3 regions of the Lysinibacillus sp. FSL W7-1291 genome follow, and region 3 is predicted to be linked to each of the others. Evidence: a T-box and tRNA genes for the amino acid it is inferred to sense, from the RefSeq annotation. Region 3 holds a T-box; the other regions hold tRNA genes.
The links. The T-box of region 3 lies ahead of ileS (isoleucine--tRNA ligase). A T-box ahead of a tRNA ligase gene usually reads a tRNA of that ligase, here a tRNA-Ile.
Positions count from the first base shown of each region.

Region 1: it has a tRNA-Ile gene. The T-box ahead of ileS (isoleucine--tRNA ligase) is inferred to sense a tRNA for this amino acid. The anticodon was not compared.
Region 2: it has a tRNA-Ile gene. The T-box ahead of ileS (isoleucine--tRNA ligase) is inferred to sense a tRNA for this amino acid. The anticodon was not compared.

Region 1 is NZ_CP151994.1:267,903-274,487, forward strand. Features, by position in the region: rRNA gene NST76_RS01205 (23S ribosomal RNA) at 1-1,823, shown strand, start outside; rRNA gene rrf (5S ribosomal RNA) at 1,890-2,005, shown strand; tRNA gene NST76_RS01215 (tRNA-Val) at 2,017-2,092, shown strand; tRNA gene NST76_RS01220 (tRNA-Met) at 2,119-2,193, shown strand; tRNA gene NST76_RS01225 (tRNA-Asp) at 2,197-2,270, shown strand; tRNA gene NST76_RS01230 (tRNA-Thr) at 2,283-2,352, shown strand; tRNA gene NST76_RS01235 (tRNA-Tyr) at 2,360-2,443, shown strand; tRNA gene NST76_RS01240 (tRNA-Trp) at 2,448-2,521, shown strand; tRNA gene NST76_RS01245 (tRNA-His) at 2,569-2,644, shown strand; tRNA gene NST76_RS01250 (tRNA-Gln) at 2,654-2,728, shown strand; tRNA gene NST76_RS01255 (tRNA-Lys) at 2,743-2,815, shown strand; tRNA gene NST76_RS01260 (tRNA-Arg) at 2,835-2,911, shown strand; tRNA gene NST76_RS01265 (tRNA-Pro) at 2,927-3,003, shown strand; tRNA gene NST76_RS01270 (tRNA-Ala) at 3,019-3,094, shown strand; tRNA gene NST76_RS01275 (tRNA-Ser) at 3,108-3,200, shown strand; tRNA gene NST76_RS01280 (tRNA-Phe) at 3,205-3,280, shown strand; tRNA gene NST76_RS01285 (tRNA-Gly) at 3,287-3,360, shown strand; tRNA gene NST76_RS01290 (tRNA-Ile) at 3,365-3,438, shown strand; tRNA gene NST76_RS01295 (tRNA-Asn) at 3,446-3,522, shown strand; tRNA gene NST76_RS01300 (tRNA-Glu) at 3,524-3,595, shown strand; gene NST76_RS01305 (nitric oxide synthase oxygenase) at 3,914-4,960, shown strand; gene NST76_RS01310 (hypothetical protein) at 4,986-5,516, shown strand; gene NST76_RS01315 (MFS transporter) at 5,583-6,585, opposite strand, start outside.
Region 2 is NZ_CP151994.1:3,490,823-3,497,407, reverse strand. Features, by position in the region: rRNA gene NST76_RS16985 (23S ribosomal RNA) at 1-1,686, shown strand, start outside; rRNA gene rrf (5S ribosomal RNA) at 1,877-1,992, shown strand; tRNA gene NST76_RS16975 (tRNA-Val) at 2,003-2,078, shown strand; tRNA gene NST76_RS16970 (tRNA-Lys) at 2,169-2,244, shown strand; tRNA gene NST76_RS16965 (tRNA-Leu) at 2,262-2,346, shown strand; tRNA gene NST76_RS16960 (tRNA-Gly) at 2,382-2,456, shown strand; tRNA gene NST76_RS16955 (tRNA-Leu) at 2,470-2,554, shown strand; tRNA gene NST76_RS16950 (tRNA-Arg) at 2,563-2,639, shown strand; tRNA gene NST76_RS16945 (tRNA-Pro) at 2,647-2,723, shown strand; tRNA gene NST76_RS16940 (tRNA-Ala) at 2,740-2,815, shown strand; tRNA gene NST76_RS16935 (tRNA-Met) at 2,843-2,916, shown strand; tRNA gene NST76_RS16930 (tRNA-Ile) at 2,924-3,002, shown strand; tRNA gene NST76_RS16925 (tRNA-Ser) at 3,018-3,110, shown strand; tRNA gene NST76_RS16920 (tRNA-Met) at 3,164-3,238, shown strand; tRNA gene NST76_RS16915 (tRNA-Asp) at 3,242-3,318, shown strand; tRNA gene NST76_RS16910 (tRNA-Phe) at 3,376-3,451, shown strand; tRNA gene NST76_RS16905 (tRNA-Gly) at 3,457-3,530, shown strand; tRNA gene NST76_RS16900 (tRNA-Ile) at 3,532-3,605, shown strand; tRNA gene NST76_RS16895 (tRNA-Asn) at 3,613-3,689, shown strand; tRNA gene NST76_RS16890 (tRNA-Ser) at 3,699-3,791, shown strand; tRNA gene NST76_RS16885 (tRNA-Glu) at 3,794-3,865, shown strand; partial or broken gene NST76_RS16880 (VOC family protein) at 3,926-4,341, opposite strand; partial or broken gene nadA (quinolinate synthase NadA) at 4,539-5,641, opposite strand; partial or broken gene nadC (carboxylating nicotinate-nucleotide diphosphorylase) at 5,628-6,487, opposite strand; gene NST76_RS16865 (FAD-binding protein) at 6,444-6,585, opposite strand, start outside.
Region 3 is NZ_CP151994.1:962,609-969,193, reverse strand. Features, by position in the region: gene ileS (isoleucine--tRNA ligase) at 1-1,552, opposite strand, end outside; T-box leader at 1,664-1,887, opposite strand; gene NST76_RS04495 (DivIVA domain-containing protein) at 1,984-2,508, opposite strand; gene NST76_RS04490 (RNA-binding protein) at 2,604-3,392, opposite strand; gene NST76_RS04485 (YggT family protein) at 3,666-3,947, opposite strand; gene NST76_RS04480 (cell division protein SepF) at 3,968-4,465, opposite strand; gene NST76_RS04475 (YggS family pyridoxal phosphate-dependent enzyme) at 4,449-5,153, opposite strand; gene NST76_RS04470 (YlmC/YmxH family sporulation protein) at 5,271-5,513, opposite strand; gene sigG (RNA polymerase sporulation sigma factor SigG) at 5,642-6,415, opposite strand; gene sigE (RNA polymerase sporulation sigma factor SigE) at 6,530-6,585, opposite strand, start outside.

The DNA.
Region 1 (6,585 bases), 690 kb from region 3:
ATGTTGGCTTAGAAGCAGCCATCATTTAAAGAGTGCGTAATAGCTCACTGGTCGAGTGACGCTGCGCCGAAAATGTATCGGGGCTAAACGATTCACCGAAGCTGTGGATTGACATCTACGATGTCAGTGGTAGGAGAGCGTTCTAAGTGCGTTGAAGTCAGGCCGGAAGGACTGGTGGAGCGCTTAGAAGTGAGAATGCGGTATGAGTAGCGAAAGACGGGTGAGAATCCCGTCCACCGTATGACTAAGGTTTCCTGAGGAAGGCTCGTCCGCTCAGGGTTAGTCGGGACCTAAGCCGAGGCCGATAGGCGTAGGCGATGGACAACAGGTTGATATTCCTGTACCACCTCCTCACCGTTTGAGAAATGGGGGGACGCAGTAGGATAGGGTAAGCGCGCTGTTGGTTATGCGCGTCCAAGCAGTAAGGCGTGTGTGTAGGCAAATCCGCACACTGTAACGTTGAGCTGTGATGGCGAGTCCGTATGGACGAAGTTCCTGATTTCACACTGCCAAGAAAAGCCTCTATCGAGGTGAGAGGTGCCCGTACCGCAAACCGACACAGGTAGTCGAGGAGAGAATCCTAAGGTGTGCGAGAGAACTCTCGTTAAGGAACTCGGCAAAATGACCCCGTAACTTCGGGAGAAGGGGTGCTCTTGAGCGTGCAAGCGCATGAGAGCCGCAGTGAATAGGCCCAGGCGACTGTTTAGCAAAAACACAGGTCTCTGCAAAACCGTAAGGTGACGTATAGGGGCTGACGCCTGCCGGTGCTGGAAGGTTAAGAGGAGTGGTTAGCGCAAGCGAAGCTGCGAATTGAAGCCCCAGTAAACGGCGGCCGTAACTATAACGGTCCTAAGGTAGCGAAATTCCTTGTCGGGTAAGTTCCGACCCGCACGAAAGGCGTAACGATCTGGGCACTGTCTCAACGAGAGACTCGGTGAAATTATAGTACCTGTGAAGATGCAGGTTACCCGCGACAGGACGGAAAGACCCCGTGGAGCTTTACTGTAGCCTGATATTGAATTTTGGTACAACTTGTACAGGATAGGTAGGAGCCAGAGATCTCGGAGCGCCAGCTTCGAAGGAGGCGTCGGTGGGATACTACCCTGGTTGTATTGAAATTCTAACCCATGCCCCTTAGCGGGGCAGGAGACAGTGTCAGGCGGACAGTTTGACTGGGGCGGTCGCCTCCTAAAAGGTAACGGAGGCGCCCAAAGGTTCCCTCAGAATGGTTGGAAATCATTCGTAGAGTGTAAAGGCACAAGGGAGCTTGACTGCGAGACCTACAAGTCGAGCAGGGTCGAAAGACGGGCTTAGTGATCCGGTGGTTCCGCATGGAAGGGCCATCGCTCAACGGATAAAAGCTACCCAGGGATAACAGGCTTATCTCCCCCAAGAGTCCACATCGACGGGGAGGTTTGGCACCTCGATGTCGGCTCATCGCATCCTGGGGCTGTAGTCGGTCCCAAGGGTTGGGCTGTTCGCCCATTAAAGCGGTACGCGAGCTGGGTTCAGAACGTCGTGAGACAGTTCGGTCCCTATCCGTCGTGGGCGTAGGAAATTTGAGAGGAGCTGTCCTTAGTACGAGAGGAATGGGATGGACACACCGCTGGTGTACCAGTTGTCTTGCCAAAGGCATCGCTGGGTAGCTATGTGTGGACGGGATAAGTGCTGAAAGCATCTAAGCATGAAGCCCCCCTCAAGATGAGATTTCCCATTACGCAAGTAAGTAAGATCCCTCAAAGACGATGAGGTAGATAGGTTCGAGGTGGAAGTGTGGTGACATATGGAGCTGACGAATACTAATCGATCGAGGACTTAACCAAAACGTTTGAAACATTCAATGAACCGTTTATCCAGTTTTGAAAGAACAACTCTTTCAACTGAATAAGTGAAGTGATGATGGCAAAGAGGCCACACCCGTTCCCATACCGAACACGGAAGTTAAGCTCTTTAGCGCCGATGGTAGTTGGGGGCTTCCCCCTGTGAGAGTAGGACATCGCTTCGCTTATTTTTCGTGGAGGATTAGCTCAGCTGGGAGAGCATCTGCCTTACAAGCAGAGGGTCGGCGGTTCGAGCCCGTCATCCTCCACCATTATTTTTAAAACAGTATAGTATTATCGCGGGGTGGAGCAGTGGTAGCTCGTCGGGCTCATAACCCGAAGGTCGTTGGTTCAAATCCAGCCCCCGCAACCAAATGGTCCCGTGGTGTAGCGGTTAACATGCCTGCCTGTCACGCAGGAGATCGCCGGTTCGATCGGTCGGGACCGCCATTTTTTTTTGGTGTAGCTCAGTTGGTAGAGCAACTGACTTGTAATCAGTAGGTCGTGGGTTCGACTCCTATCGTAAGCACCATTCCCTTGGAGGGGTAGCGAAGTGGCTAAACGCGGCGGACTGTAAATCCGCTCCTTAGGGTTCGGCGGTTCGAATCCGTCCCCCTCCACCATTTTAGGGGCATAGTTCAACGGTAGAATAGAGGTCTCCAAAACCTTTGGTGTGGGTTCGATTCCTACTGCCCCTGCCAGGTATTGAGGTACTCGTTCATATACAGCTGTTATAATTTATATAGTGGCGATTGTGGCGAAGTGGTTAACGCATCGGATTGTGGTTCCGACATTCGTGGGTTCGATTCCCATCAGTCGCCCCATTTTCAAATTGGGGTATAGCCAAGCGGTAAGGCAACGGATTTTGATTCCGTCATGCCTAGGTTCGAATCCTAGTACCCCAGCCATTTTTCTTTTTTACGAGCCATTAGCTCAGTTGGTAGAGCATCTGACTTTTAATCAGAGGGTCGAAGGTTCGAGTCCTTCATGGCTCATCGTTTTTTAATGAATATTGCGCCCGTAGCTCAATTGGATAGAGCGTCTGACTACGGATCAGAAGGTTATGGGTTCGACTCCTGTCGGGCGCGCCAATAAATTTATGTTTTCGGAATGTAGCTCAGCTTGGTAGAGCACTTGGTTTGGGACCAAGGGGTCGTAGGTTCGAATCCTGTCATTCCGACCATTTTTTATGATAAATGGGGCCTTAGCTCAGCTGGGAGAGCGCCTGCCTTGCACGCAGGAGGTCAGCGGTTCGATCCCGCTAGGCTCCACCAGTTCAATATTTTTGGAGGTATACCCAAGTCTGGCTGAAGGGATCGGTCTTGAAAACCGACAGGCGGGTAACACCGCGCGGGGGTTCGAATCCCTCTACCTCCTCCATTTTGGGTCAGTAGCTCAGTTGGTAGAGCATTAGATTGAAGCTCTAAGTGTCGGCGGTTCGATTCCGTCCTGACCCACCATTATTTGCGGGTGTAGTTTAATGGTAAAACCTCAGCCTTCCAAGCTGATGTCGTGAGTTCGATTCTCATCACCCGCTCCAAAATGGGCCTATAGCTCAGCTGGTTAGAGCGCACGCCTGATAAGCGTGAGGTCGATGGTTCGAGTCCATTTAGGCCCATCATTATTCCGAAGTAGCTCAGTTGGTAGTAGCACCTGACTGTTAATCAGGTTGTCGCAGGTTCGAGTCCTGCCTTCGGAGCCACGGCCCGTTGGTCAAGTGGTTAAGACACCGCCCTTTCACGGCGGTAACACGGGTTCGAATCCCGTACGGGTCATCAAGCATGTAGCACAAATATTGTGTTACATGCTTTTTCTTTTATCAATAAATGATACATTAGTAAAGAGTGAAAGCTACGAATCCGCTATCAATGGTTCAGTAGCTTTTTTACATGACTAATATTTTGTTTCTCCTTTCTATAAGATGTCGCCCACCTCTTTTCCTTCTTCATTCACAATATCTTCTAATCATGATTCGATTCATTATAAATTTGAACAAACTATTTCATATATGCAATATGTATGTTTTTTTATAGCTATTTTCGTGGTGCTTGTCGTTTTGTTCCTCTAATATGAGGATAAGTGGAGGAATCGAAATGAATATACAGGAGATCCAGCAATTTTTAAGTTTATATCAGACAGAACAAGATGAATCAGAGCGTTGGTTAGCGAATAGATTACAACAGATTAAGAATGCAGGTGAGTACGACCCAACAACAGAGGAGCTAGCTTTTGGTGCACGGGTGGCGTGGCGTAATAGTAACAAATGTATTGGTCGTCTGTTTTGGCAATCATTGCATGTAGTAGATGCACGTGCCGTTTTAGATGAACAGGATATTTTTCAAAAACTACTGGAGCATATCGATTATGCAACAAATAGTGGAAAAATCCGTCCAACAATAACAGTATTTGCTTCGAACAGAGTGCGTATATGGAATCATCAGCTAATTCGTTATGCAGGCTATGAAACGGAAGCTGGCGTTATTGGTGATGCACATTCTATTGTTTTTACTAAAGTATGTGAATCGTTAGGTTGGAAAAGTGAGAGGACACCATTCGATGTGTTACCTCTTGTTATACAAGTAGATGAGCGAGCTCCGCAGCTGTTTACAATTCCTGTAGAATATATTTTAGAGGTGCCAATTCGTCATCCAGAGTCAGTGGATGTAGAGAAATTAGGAATGAAATGGTATGCTGTACCCATTATTTCAAGTATGCGTTTTCAAATGGCAGGCATTGATTTTCAAGCCGCACCCTTTAATGGCTGGTATATGGGGACAGAAATCGGTGCACGTAATTTAGCAGATCATGACCGTTATAATATGCTACCAGCTATTGCGGGGGTTTTTAATCTTGATACAACCAAGCAAGCTTCACTTTGGCGTGATCGTGCATTAGTGGAGCTTAATATTGCTGTCCTTCATTCTTTCAAAGAACAAGGCGTGAGCATTGTCGATCATCATACAGCTGCTCAGCAGTTTAAATTGTTTGAAGAAGCAGAGGAATCAGCAGGACGAGACGTTACAGGCAACTGGACATGGCTAATCCCACCACTTTCGCCCGCAACGACTCATATTTTCCATAAGCCGTATGTCAATATTTATCATACACCCAATTATTTTTATCAAAAACCATGCTATTAACTGATTGTGGAGAGGACGAAACGCTATGTTGAATGAGCAAATTCCGAGTATCCCGTGGTTACAATTGACGACACCTTATGGAAGAGGAACGGCTATCCCTCAGCTGATTGAACAGGAGCAATATATAGAGCTAGCTGAGTTAGTGGAGCATCAAGGTACACTATGGCAGGTCACACCATGGGCTTTGCTTGTCCTTCTAAAAAAGCTTGCTAGCAAAAATACGGGGGATGTCTCTGTACAAGAAGTAGAGCTTTATTTAGCTGTGGCACATGCAATTTCTGAAGATTATCTAGACCCATCCTATTCAGTTCAAACTATGCAGGAGCTGTTAGATGTCAAATATTTATGGATGGATCACGAAGAGAATGATGAGCTGGAATGGGAGGAGGAAACGCCAAAGGGTTATGAGCAGAAAGCTTTTGTAAGCTATTATTATTTTAGTTATATACTCTTACAAGAGGCTGTTCCTATTTTTGCAGCAGTTATAGCTCACAACAAAGAAACAGCGGACCGTCTTACTGAACTGCTAACCTTACTACAGCAATTGGACAAATAAAACGTCTATACCTATATAGAAGTAAAGCAGATGGGAAATATGAGCAGTTATCCCATCTGCTTTATTTTAATGGACATATTCGTCTTTAGAAGCTCTCATTGAGCAAAAGAAAAGAATGGTCGCCACAGCTACAAAGAGCCAACCAGCAATATTCCAGCCACCAAATAAATCATGTAAGTAGCCAAAAAGAATAGGGCCAATGGCGGCAAATAAATAACCTAATGATTGTGCAAAGCCTGATAAATCTGCTGCTTCAAATGCCGTGCGTGTACGAAGTGTAAAGAACATCATCGCTAAGGCAAATGAAGAACCTCCTGCTAAACCTAAAAGAATCATCCACAGTACCCCAAGACTTGTCCACTCCATGACAACTCCAGTAAAGCCTATTAAATAGAAGAATGTAAACATCACTACAAGAGGTCTTTGAGAAGCCATTTTACTTGCAATGATAGGCACAGCCAATGCCATTGGTACTTGTGAAAATTGCATGATAGAAAACATCCAACCAGCTTTGTCAGGAGCCAATCCCTGGGCGATGTAGATTTCGGGAATCCAAGCAGCAGTCGTATAAAATAATAAAGACTGTAATCCCATTGCACCTGTGACAGCCCAAGTAACAGGTGACTTCCATAAGGGTGTACTCGTCATTTTAGAGGTAGTGGCTGGCTCAGGTTTATTTGATTTCAATTGAGGTATCCAAATTAAAATCGTTACGACCACTAGTACAAGTGCAATGGACAGCGCTCCTTGCCAGCCAAATGATGAATTGGCTATAGGATAGCTAATACCTGCGCCAAGCCCAGCCGTTAAGTTCATCGACATAGTGAAAAATGCCATTAATAAACCAACATGGTATGGAAATTTTAATTTTAATAATCCTGGAATCAGCACATTTCCAAATGATATGGCTATGCCGATGAGTACAGTACCAAATACAAGTAACCCCGTTGTACCAAGGGAACGTAGAACAATCCCCAAGGCTAATAAAATAGTGGATAAAAATAGTGTTAGCTCAAGCCCTAGTTTGCGTGCTACAACGGGCGCAAATGGTGAGATGGTAGCAAAAGCG
Region 2 (6,585 bases), 2.0 Mb from region 3:
AGAGCGTTCTAAGTGCGTTGAAGTCAGACCAAAGGACTGGTGGAGCGCTTAGAAGTGAGAATGCTGATGAGTAGCGAAAGACGGGTGAGAATCCCGTCCACCGTATGACTAAGGTTTCCTGAGGAAGGCTCGTCCGCTCAGGGTTAGTCGGGACCTAAGCCGAGGCCGATAGGCGTAGGCGATGGACAACAGGTTGATATTCCTGTACCACCTCCTCACCGTTTGAGAAATGGGGGGACGCAGTAGGATAGGGTAAGCGCGCTGTTGGTTATGCGCGTCCAAGCAGTAAGGCGTGTGTGTAGGCAAATCCGCACACTGTAACGTTGAGCTGTGATGGCGAGTCCGTATGGACGAAGTTCCTGATTTCACACTGCCAAGAAAAGCCTCTATCGAGGTGAGAGGTGCCCGTACCGCAAACCGACACAGGTAGTCGAGGAGAGAATCCTAAGGTGTGCGAGAGAACTCTCGTTAAGGAACTCGGCAAAATGACCCCGTAACTTCGGGAGAAGGGGTGCTCTTGAGCGTGCAAGCGCATGAGAGCCGCAGTGAATAGGCCCAGGCGACTGTTTAGCAAAAACACAGGTCTCTGCAAAACCGTAAGGTGACGTATAGGGGCTGACGCCTGCCCGGTGCTGGAAGGTTAAGAGGAGTGGTTAGCGCAAGCGAAGCTGCGAATTGAAGCCCCAGTAAACGGCGGCCGTAACTATAACGGTCCTAAGGTAGCGAAATTCCTTGTCGGGTAAGTTCCGACCCGCACGAAAGGCGTAACGATCTGGGCACTGTCTCAACGAGAGACTCGGTGAAATTATAGTACCTGTGAAGATGCAGGTTACCCGCGACAGGACGGAAAGACCCCGTGGAGCTTTACTGTAGCCTGATATTGAATTTTGGTACAACTTGTACAGGATAGGTAGGAGCCAGAGATCTCGGAGCGCCAGCTTCGAAGGAGGCGTCGGTGGGATACTACCCTGGTTGTATTGAAATTCTAACCCATGCCCCTTAGCGGGGCAGGAGACAGTGTCAGGCGGACAGTTTGACTGGGGCGGTCGCCTCCTAAAAGGTAACGGAGGCGCCCAAAGGTTCCCTCAGAATGGTTGGAAATCATTCGTAGAGTGTAAAGGCACAAGGGAGCTTGACTGCGAGACCTACAAGTCGAGCAGGGTCGAAAGACGGGCTTAGTGATCCGGTGGTTCCGCATGGAAGGGCCATCGCTCAACGGATAAAAGCTACCCCGGGGATAACAGGCTTATCTCCCCCAAGAGTCCACATCGACGGGGAGGTTTGGCACCTCGATGTCGGCTCATCGCATCCTGGGGCTGTAGTCGGTCCCAAGGGTTGGGCTGTTCGCCCATTAAAGCGGTACGCGAGCTGGGTTCAGAACGTCGTGAGACAGTTCGGTCCCTATCCGTCGTGGGCGTAGGAAATTTGAGAGGAGCTGTCCTTAGTACGAGAGGACCGATGGACACACCGCTGGTGTACCAGTTGTCTTGCCAAAGGCATCGCTGGGTAGCTATGTGTGGACGGGATAAGTGCTGAAAGCATCTAAGCATGAAGCCCCCTCAAGATGAGATTTCCCATTACGCAAGTAAGTAAGATCCCTCAAAGACGATGAGGTAGATAGGTTCGAGGTGGAAGTGTGGTGACACATGGAGCTGACGAATACTAATCGATCGAGGACTTAACCAAAATGTTTGAACCATTCAATGAACCGTTTATCCAGTTTTGAAAGAACAAAACTTTCAATAAAAAAAGAGCTTCAAGACACAAGTAGAACAAGGAAGCAAACGAGTGATTGAAGGAGCGTACTTCTGTACGTGACTGATTGAACGAGAGCAGCTGACGCAGTAATACGCCGTGTATTGAAGGTCGACCATAGTCTAGTGATGATGGCAAAGAGGTCACACCCGTTCCCATACCGAACACGGAAGTTAAGCTCTTTAGCGCCGATGGTAGTTGGGGGCTTCCCCCTGTGAGAGTAGGACGTCGCTAGGCATAATACCCAGGAGGATTAGCTCAGCTGGGAGAGCATCTGCCTTACAAGCAGAGGGTCGGCGGTTCGAGCCCGTCATCCTCCACCATATGCCAGTATTTAGCTCAGCAGGTAGAGCAACTGACTTGTAATCAGTAGGTCGTGGGTTCGATTCCTATAGCCCCGCACCATTTTTTTAGAGCCATTAGCTCAGTTGGTAGAGCATCTGACTTTTAATCAGAGGGTCGAAGGTTCGAGTCCTTCATGGCTCACCATTTTTAAATAATAATAAGCGGGTGTGGCGGAATTGGCAGACGCACTAGACTTAGGATCTAGCGCCGTAAGGCGTGGGGGTTCGACTCCCTTCACCCGCACCATTATTTCATTGCCAGATAAAAAAACTTATGCACATGCGGAAGTAGTTCAGTGGTAGAACACCACCTTGCCAAGGTGGGGGTCGCGAGTTCGAACCTCGTCTTCCGCTCCAAATGTGCTTAAGGGTGGCGGAACTGGCAGACGCACAGGACTTAAAATCCTGCGGTAGGTGACTACCGTACTTAGGTTCGATTCCGGTCCTCGGCACCATTTTTAATGCGCCCGTAGCTCAATTGGATAGAGCGTCTGACTACGGATCAGAAGGTTATGGGTTCGACTCCTGTCGGGCGCGCCAAAAAGAACGGGAAGTAGCTCAGCTTGGTAGAGCACTTGGTTTGGGACCAAGGGGTCGCAGGTTCGAATCCTGTCTTCCCGACCATTTCCAAAGAAATTATGGGGCCTTAGCTCAGCTGGGAGAGCGCCTGCCTTGCACGCAGGAGGTCAGCGGTTCGATCCCGCTAGGCTCCACCATAATAAATTAACCAGTATAAAGATCCTGGCGGCGTAGCTCAGCTGGCTAGAGCGTACGGTTCATACCCGTAAGGTCGGGGGTTCGATCCCCTCTGCCGCCATCTTAAAGGACCTTTAGCTCAGTTGGTTAGAGCAGACGGCTCATAACCGTCCGTTATCGCAGGTTCGAGTCCTGCAAGGTCCACCATTTATATATTGCAACGGAGGTATACCCAAGTCTGGCTGAAGGGATCGGTCTTGAAAACCGACAGGCGGGTAACACCGCGCGGGGGTTCGAATCCCTCTACCTCCTCCAGTTTTAAATCTTTATAAATGGTGCTTTAAAAACTCGAAACCGTATAAAATTATCGCGGGGTGGAGCAGTGGTAGCTCGTCGGGCTCATAACCCGAAGGTCGTTGGTTCAAATCCGGCCCCCGCAACCAAATGGTCCCGTGGTGTAGCGGTTAACATGCCTGCCTGTCACGCAGGAGATCGCCGGTTCGATCCCCGGTCGGGACCGCCATTATTTTCATAAGAAGATATGAAAAGCAAAAGAAAATAAGCTTAGCATGGACGAAATGGGTCAGTAGCTCAGTTGGTAGAGCATTAGATTGAAGCTCTAAGTGTCGGCGGTTCGATTCCGTCCTGACCCACCATTTATGCGGGTGTAGTTTAATGGTAAAACCTCAGCCTTCCAAGCTGATGTCGTGGGTTCGATTCCCATCACCCGCTCCAAGGGCCTATAGCTCAGCTGGTTAGAGCGCACGCCTGATAAGCGTGAGGTCGATGGTTCGAGTCCATTTAGGCCCATCATTATTCCGAAGTAGCTCAGTTGGTAGTAGCACCTGACTGTTAATCAGGTTGTCGCAGGTTCGAGTCCTGCCTTCGGAGCCATTTTTATGTGGGGAAGTACTCAAGAGGCTGAAGAGGCGCCCCTGCTAAGGGTGTAGGTCGGGTAACCTATGCGCGAGGGTTCAAATCCCTCCTTCTCCGCCATTGGCCCGTTGGTCAAGTGGTTAAGACACCGCCCTTTCACGGCGGTAACACGGGTTCGAATCCCGTACGGGTCATACTAAAAAACAGTAGATGCACACGCATCTACTGTTTTTTCATATTCATAGATATAAATATTACTCTTGATTCAATGCATTTTCATCCATATAAACTACTTCCCAGATATGCCCATCTACATCCTGAAATCCCCAGCCATACATAAACCCATGATCTTGGGGTTCACTATAAGATTTACCACCGAGACCAGTGCCTTATTTACTAATTGATCTACTTGCTCTCGATTTTCAGCAGATAGACATAAAATTGCTTCTGCAGACGTAGCAGTATTTGTAATTTCCTTCTTACTAAACCCTTTGAATCGTTCTTCCACCATCATTAATGCGAAGATATTTTCACTAATAATCATTGAGGCTGTAGTCTCATCGCTAAATTGTTGATTGAACTCAAAGCCTAGTTCCTTAAAGAAGTTGATGGATTTGTTTAGATCTTTCACTGGTAAATTGATAAAAATATTTTTCGATTGAAAAGCCATTTATTTTCACCTCCAAATCGACAGTAGCATAGAGCATAAAGCCATGTCAATTTTAGCAATAGATGGATATTCTTTGATTGGATCGATGATGATGCATTTGAAAATGGCAGTTGTTTAAGCTATTCAAAATAGATGTTATATGAACATAAAAAGCAGAGACGTTTTTTTACACCATCTCTGCTTTTAAAGCAACCTAATTATCCTCGTGCTAGCATTCTTTCGAGAGAGCTAAGTGCTTCAGCTGTAGTATATTCATCTACTTGGATACGGTTATGTGGTTGCCCCTGCTCAATACTTTCTAAGCTCCACAACAGATGGGGAAGGTCAATGCGATTCATTGTTAAGCAAGGACAAAAATTTTCATTTAAAGAGATAATATGTTTATCTGGATGCTGCTTCATTATGCGATTGACAAGATTCATTTCTGTTCCAATAGCCCATGCCGATCCGCTTGGTGCACGATTGATTGTCTCAATGATGTATTTTGTGGAACCTGCATCATCAGCAGCTGCTACAACTTCACGACTGCATTCAGGGTGAACAATAATTTGCATAGTTGGATGTTCTTTGCGAACGACCTCCGTATGGTGAACCGTAAATCCTTCATGTACAGAGCAATGACCTTTCCATAGAATAACCTGAATGTTCTCAAGCGGCTCATTTGTTTCAAGTATATTCTTATGGGGATTCCAAACAGCCATATTTTTAAGTGGAATACCTAAATCATAGGCAGTATTTCTTCCTAAATGTTGGTCAGGTAAAAAGAAAATACGCTGTTTTTGTGTAAATGCCCATTGAACAAGCTCCTTAGCATTCGATGAAGTGACACAGGCACCACCATGTCTTCCCGTAAAGGCTTTAATGGCAGCAGTTGAATTGACATAAGTTAGCGGGATAATTGTATCACCAAAGAGTTGCTGAAGAATCGGCCATGCTTGTTCTGTTTGATAAATATCAGCCATATCAGCCATTGAACAACCTGCACGCATATCTGGTAAATAGACATGTTGCTGCTTCGTTGTCAGCATATCAGCAGTTTCAGCCATAAAATGCACACCGCAAAATACGATATGCTCAGCTTCCTTGTTTGCGGCAGATAATTGAGCTAACTGTAGGGAATCACCAGTTGCATCTGCAAATTGAATGACTTCATCTTTTTGATAATGATGTCCTGGTATAAATAGTTTAGATCCTAATTTTTGCTTTATTGATAAAATACGAGATTCCATTTCCTTTACTGATAATGCCCAGAATGCTCTGGAAGTAGTGTCGTTTGTTGTAATAAACTAGTTATGGACAAGGGAATGATCTCCTTTCATTTGAACGAGTGCACTAATGTCAAAGGCTTTAACGGAATGCGTTAATGAACCAAGTGAAATAAACTGAACACCTGATTGTGCATAGGCCTTTAAATTTTCAAGTGTGATGCCTCCTGATGCCTCTGTCACAATAGAAGAAGGGACAGTGGGAAGCCATGCTCGTATTTCTTCTGGACTACGGTTATCAAACATAATAATATCTGCTCCAGCAATGATGGCTTCTTCTAGCTGGTCCTTTGTTTCAATTTCCACTTCGATTTTTACAGTATGACCGACTTTTGCTCTAGCAGCCTGAACAGCTTTTGTAATGCTACCAGCAAAGGCAATGTGGTTATCCTTTAGCATGATGGCATCATACAGGCCATTACGATGATTAAAGCCACCATAGGTTCTAACAGCATATTTATCCAGCATACGCAATCCAGGCATGGTTTTACGCGTATCACATATTTTCGCATGCGTACCAGCTGTTTCTCGAACGGCATGATGGGTCGCTGTCGCAATAGCGGACATACGCTGAATAAGATTTAATATAACGCGCTCACCTATTAATAATTTTTGTAAGGGTCCCTTTACCACAGCAAGCACATCATAGCCTTTACTGTCTCTCCATCTTTTTTTAGAAGTTGGATTTTTATTGATCGATCGAGTAAGTGAAAGCCATACTCAATAATGAGCGCCCCGCAGAAAACCCCATTTTCTTTAGCATAAAAAGAAAATGATCCCTGCTGTTCAGCTGAAAAGATATATTCACTCGATAAATCCCCATCACCTAAATCCTCATTAAAAAATTGCTTGAGCATTTCCTCGAGTTTGATGATATTCATACAATGAGTTCCTCACTTTCATTTGGCCTTGCGAAAAAATAATCCAACGACTTGCCCAGTGTGCGTCCATTTCTAATTTATCCGTACGAATGTGAGCA
Region 3 (6,585 bases):
TGAATTCGCCGTTCGGGCTACCTGGATGTGTAAAGCCCTCTGGTAATAATTCTTTTGCTGTTTTTTGGAACCAAATATTGGATCCATGCTCACGGAATAATGCTGAGATATGGCTAATTGTTTCAGGTGTAATAATTGGCTCTCCGTTTTCCGCGTAGAAAATTGGAATCGGCACACCCCAAGCACGTTGACGTGAAATAACCCAATCTCCACGATCACGAATCATATTATAAAGACGAGTTTCTCCCCAAGCTGGTGTAAATGCTGTAGCTTTTACAGCTTCTAACAACTCACCACGGAATGCTTCAACAGAGGCAAACCATTGTGGTGTCGCACGATAAATAACAGGTTTTTTCGTACGCCAGTCATGTGGATAAGAGTGCGTAAAGAAGTCAAGTTTTTCTAATGCATCTACTTCTTTTAGTTTTTCTGTTACAAGTTTGTTGGCATCATTATAAAACACGCCTTCAAAACCAGGTGCTTCATCTGTATAACAGCCGCTATTATCAAGAGGGCTAAGAATGCCTAAACCATATTGTTTACCAATATGATAATCGTCTTCCCCGTGTCCAGGAGCTGTATGAACACAACCTGTACCCGCTTCAGCAGTTACGTGTTCTCCTACCATAATAAGAGATTCACGATCATAAAATGGATGCTGCGCTACAAGACGATCAAGTGCTTCCCCTTTTACTTCTTGAACAACCTCATAGTCTTCCCATCCAAGGGCATTCGCTACTGATGTTAATAATTCTTTGGCAATGATGAATTTTTTATTAGCTACAGCAACTACAACATACATAAATTCAGGATTTAAAGAAATGCCTAAGTTTGCTGGTAATGTCCAAGGTGTTGTTGTCCAAATAATAAATTTAGCATCTGCTGGTACAATGCCTTTCGCATCTTTAATAGCAAAGCTAACATAGATTGATGGTGATTTGATGTCCTTATATTCAATTTCAGCTTCTGCTAAAGCAGACTCAGAAGATGGTGACCAATAAACTGGTTTTAAGCCTTTATAAATGTAACCCTTTTCAGCCATTTTACCGAACACTTCAATTTGACGTGCTTCAAATTCAGGCTTTAATGTAATATAAGGGTTTTCCCAATCACCACGAATGCCTAGACGACGGAATTGGGCACGTTGATTATCAATTTGCTCATATGCATACTCTTCACAAAGTTGGCGGAATGCTGCTACTGACATTTCTTTACGCTTTACACCTTTGTTTGTCAGTGCTTGTTCAATTGGTAGACCGTGCGTATCCCAGCCTGGAATATAATTCACATGGTAGCCAGTCATTGAACGATGACGTGTAATCATATCCTTCAATACTTTATTTAAGGCATGGCCGATGTGGATATCACCATTTGCATAGGGAGGACCATCATGTAGAACATATTCTGGACGATCGGCAGTACGTTCCATCTGTAATTTGTTAATATCCATGTCATTCCATTTTTCTTGCGTTTTTGGCTCATTCGCCGGTAGATTCCCACGCATTGGGAAATCTGTTTTTGGCATTAATAACGTATCTTTGTATTCAACCATTAAAATTCCTCCTTTATTTTACCCAAGCATATAGACAATTACTTCTAGGACAGTTATTGGCAAACGCAACTCAAACAATTCGTGAACAAATAAAAAAAGCCCTCAATCCCACTAAGGGACGAGAAGCTTCTACTCGCGGTACCACCCTACTTGTAGCACAAAAATATTGCACTACCTCTTTCAAGCACGTTAACGTCGTGCATCACGAAATAACCTACTTTTTTCAGCTATTTAGCTCAGAAGTGATGTTCAATGTTAGTTGCATGTTTGGGCTCTCACTGTCCCCAAATCGCTTAACTACGCCTAACAAATACTGTCTTCGTCTCTGCCTGTATGCATATCTTTTCAAAATAATTACTATTACAAAGTATATGAAATTCAAACAATGGCGTCAAGTTTCATTTGTCGAGTGCAACCATTAAAAAGAAAAGTTACATCTCTTCAGATTCTTGTGCTTCCTCAACAGATGCTTGAATTTCTGTTAAATCAATATCATATTGAAGCAAATGATCCCAGTCATCAGCATTAAGCAAATCAAGCTGTGCCTCAACAAGCATCTTGAAACGATTACGGAATACTTTAGATTGTTTTTTAAGCTCATCAATTTCAATCGTCACCTTACGAGCTTTTGTTAAAGCATCATTGACAATTCGATCAGCATTTTTCTCAGCCTCTTTTACAATGAGTTTAGCCTCTTTTTGTGAATTTCTTCGCACTTCATCAGCCGCTTCTTGTGCAACAACAATGGACTTCTGCAAAGTTTCTTCTAAGGAGCTAAAATGCCTCGCCTGTTCTAAGGCCATCTCTAATTGCTTATCAACCTCTTTTTTTTCACGTAACAAAATTTCGTAGTCTTTAATGATTTGGTCTAAAAATTCATTTACTTCATCTTCAGCATAACCTCTGAAAGCTTTTGTAAACTCCTTATTATGTATATCAATAGGTGATAATGGCATACAATCCTTCTCTCCTTTACATGTACATTCGTAATTTCTATTATACAATTGTTCCGACAACTTAGCAGTAAAAATTAATGAAATTTACTTCACTTTCAGCTTTTTTGGGCCAATCGACCGATTTGCAGACGGATTTTATCCTTTTTTGTACGGCCTTCTGTCATAATAATTTTCACACGACCGCTCCCTCGTATCGATAAAATATCCCCTTCTTGTAATTCAAAGGCAACTGTATCTCGCTCTGTCCAATTGACACGTACTTTATTCCCAGTAATCAAAGCTTGTGCCTTTTGACGTGACACATTTAAAATGGTAGCGATAATCACATCTAAACGCATGGATGAAACAGTATGAGATTCCTCAAACCACTCATCCTCATTGAAGAGAAGTGGCTCGTCTTGCTTTAAAGATTCAACATGTACCTTGACTTTACCAATACCCGTTAAATGCAAACGAACATAATCTGCTACCTCTTGTGCTACTACAAATTGCACCTGCTGCTCATTGACACGTATATCACCAAATTTACCACGATTCAAGCCTAATGATAACAAGGCCCCTAACACATCTGGATGCCGGAGCTGGACAAATTTCATAGGATAGTGAATTGTAAATACTGTCAGCTGAAAGTCTTCCTCCATAACTTCATAGTAAGCAGGATAAATAAGCATACGCTGTCTCTCTGCCCCGTCAAATAACCCTGCACATGCCGTTTTCAATGTGTCGTCCTGTCCGATAATAGATGTCACGATAAAACGCTGTCTGGGATCAAGAAAATCTGTTAGCTTAGGTGCATAGCGATCCTCTACCTCACGCTGCCAACTTATTACTTGTTCAATAAACGGTTGTTCATCTTTTCGAAAATGCTGAATTAAGTGTTCCATCTCGTTGTCTCCTCTTTCACTAGTTCTATATGCTTGGTGGGCTGGATGAACATAGTATTTCCAAGTTATGACGTCTTTGCATCATTGAGTATAATTTTTTTACATTTACTTGAAAAGCTCTTTTTTCCACTGGGGCAGTCTCATTATACAAGGATATTTGAACACCCGTTAAATAAACCTTTATCACCCTCTATTTTTTTGAACCACCGTTGCTCTTTCCGTACAAAAACATTGCTAAATAAAAAATCCCCACCTAAGAGTGAGGATTTACTGCTAAACGAACATAAGAAATATTTTCTGGATGACTATAACAAGCCCTCGTTCAATAAAATTCAACATGAAGATAGCCACAATTGGTGAAATATCAATCATTCCAAGTGGTGGAATGAACTTTCTGAAAATCCCTAAATACGGCTCACACACTTTTTCAAGCATACGTCCAATGGCTGAATTTTGAGCGGCAGGCACCCAAGACATTAAAATATAGCCAATTAGCATAAATGAATAGATTCTAAATGCTAATGATACATAACCAAGTATTATAAAAAAAGTCATATAAACTACAATCCTCGCTATTAATTATCGTCTAAAATAAAGTTTGTAATTTCACCAGTCACTTCTACATTATCTGGCGTACAAAGGAAGATATCTTTACCGATACGTTGGATATCCCCGGCAAGTGCATAGACTGTACCACTTAAAAAATCAATAATGCGTTTACCTTGCTCTCGTTCAATACGTTGTAAATTGACAATTGCAGCACGCTTATTTTTTAAATGCTCCGCGATATCTTGTGCTTCTGCATAAACTCTAGGCTCAATTAAAACAACTTTTGCTCCCTTAGAGCTCATAGCTGCCTGCAAGCTTACAATGTTGTTAGGCGTTGCTGAACTTTGCGGCATAATTTCTTGAATAGGCGCCCTACGCTCTTTAATCGTTTTTTTAGGCTTTACGGAATGAATCGGTTGCTGTTGTTGTATGGGCTGTTGCTGCTGAATAGGAGCTTGCGTGATTTCTTCTTCTAGTTCTTCTTCAAGGTAAAAGAAGTTTTTAATTTTATTTTTCATGCTCATCCTGTTCCCCTCTTTCATTTCCAACAAGAGCCGTTCCGACTCGAACAAAAGTAGCCCCTTCCTCTACCGCAATTTCAAAGTCATTAGACATGCCCATTGATAACTCGGTACAAGGTGCGTGTGCGAATCCTTGCTCGGCTATTTGCTGTTGACATTGTTTTAATTGCTTGAAAACAGAGCGAATGATTGCTTCGTCTTCTGTATTTGGTGCCATGGTCATTAAACCTACAACTTGAATCTTTGTAAAACTCTTTAACGCTTCTACAAAAGGCAAAACTTCTTCGATACTTAAGCCATGTTTTGATTCTTCACCCGAAACATTTACTTGTACAAAACATTTAACTGGCCGATCTGCTCTTTTTTCAATTTCTTCTGCCAGACTCAAACGATCTAAGGAGTGTAAATAATCAATGCTGTTAATGACTTGTTTTACTTTACGTGTTTGAAGTGACCCGATATAATGCCAATGTACATCAGCATGAATCTCTGCAATTTTACGTTGCAGGCCTTCAGGTCTATTTTCTCCTAAATGAGAGAGTCCTGCATCAATTGCTTCTTGTGTTCTTTCAACAGAAACTTCTTTCGTTACGGCAATTATTTGGACTTTATCACCCTGACGATTGCCTTTTTTTTCTGCTGCTGTTATTAAATCATGTAGTTTGTTTAAATTTGTTAAGATTTTTGTCACTGTTTTTCCCAACTTTACAACAATAGTTTCTTTTATTGTAACAAGCAATGCTTGATTTATCAATGAATAGCCTGACCTATGTCAGTTTACATTCACCACAATTTTATTAACATAGTCTTAGGAAAGTGCTTTAACTAAAATAACATCCTTGCCAACGACAAGCACATCTTTCATATACACTTTTCTTACAGACTCTTCCCCTTTAAAAAAACCAAGATATTTACGAGGCTCTGCAATCAAAAATGCTGTCACATAGCCCGTTTCTTTTGAGACTTCAGCATCTATTACAAAACCTATAAATCGCCCATTTCCTGCTTCAATCACTTCTTTTTGCTGTAATAATGAAAAACGCAATGACATACCTCCTCTATTCTTTATTTTTGTACATTCATTTCTATCATCAAACTTAGCTGTTACTTTATATTTATGTATCACTTGTTCATTGAATGAAGATAAAATGCGCACCGAATAATCCGATGCGCATTTTTTTATTTGTAATCTTTTTGCATTGTTTCAATAGCATTTTTTTCAAGACGTGAAATTTGTGCTTGGGATATCCCCAATTCCTTCGCGATTTCCGTTTGCGTTTCGCCATAATAGAAACGTTTTGCAACGATCATTTGCTGACGTTCATCTAGCTTTTGCAAGCTTTCCTTTACCGACACGTAGGCAACCCATTGATCCTCTGATACATCATCATCACGTAATTGGTCCATCATATAAACAGCGTCTCCACCGTCTGAATAAATGGGCTCCTGTAATGAAACTGGATCTTGAATGGCATCTAAAGCGAATAAAACATCTTCTTTTTTCATGTCAATCATCTCAGCAATTTCTTCAATCGTTGGTTCACGCAAATTATCGGTTATCCATTGCTCTTTTGCCTGCATTGCCTTATAAGCTATATCTCTTAGAGAGCGCGATACACGCAATGCATGATGATCACGCAGATGGCGACGAATTTCACCAATAATCATTGGTACAGCATATGTCGAAAATCTTACATTATGCTTTAAATCAAAATGATCAATGGCTTTCATGAGCCCAATACAGCCCACTTGAAATAAATCATCTGCCTGTTCACCCCGATAGGCAAATCTACCGACAATACTAAGCACTAACCTTAAATTGCACATGACAAGCTCTTCTCTAATCTCAGTTTCTCCAGCTTGTAAACGGATGAAGAGTTCCTTCATTTCCTCGTGCTTTAAAATTGGCAAAGTCGATGTATCTAAGCCGCAAAGATCTACTTTTGTTCGCATATTCGATTCCTCCGGATGTTATTCTCTGACTAAACCGTGACATCAGTTTGTCCGAGAGAAACAAGAATATGCACAAAAGCTGCGACCAATTTTAGGCAGGTTAAATTTCCCTTTCTACGAAATCGGTTGATTTAAATTTTCACGTAAATCTTGAATAATTTTCTTTTCTA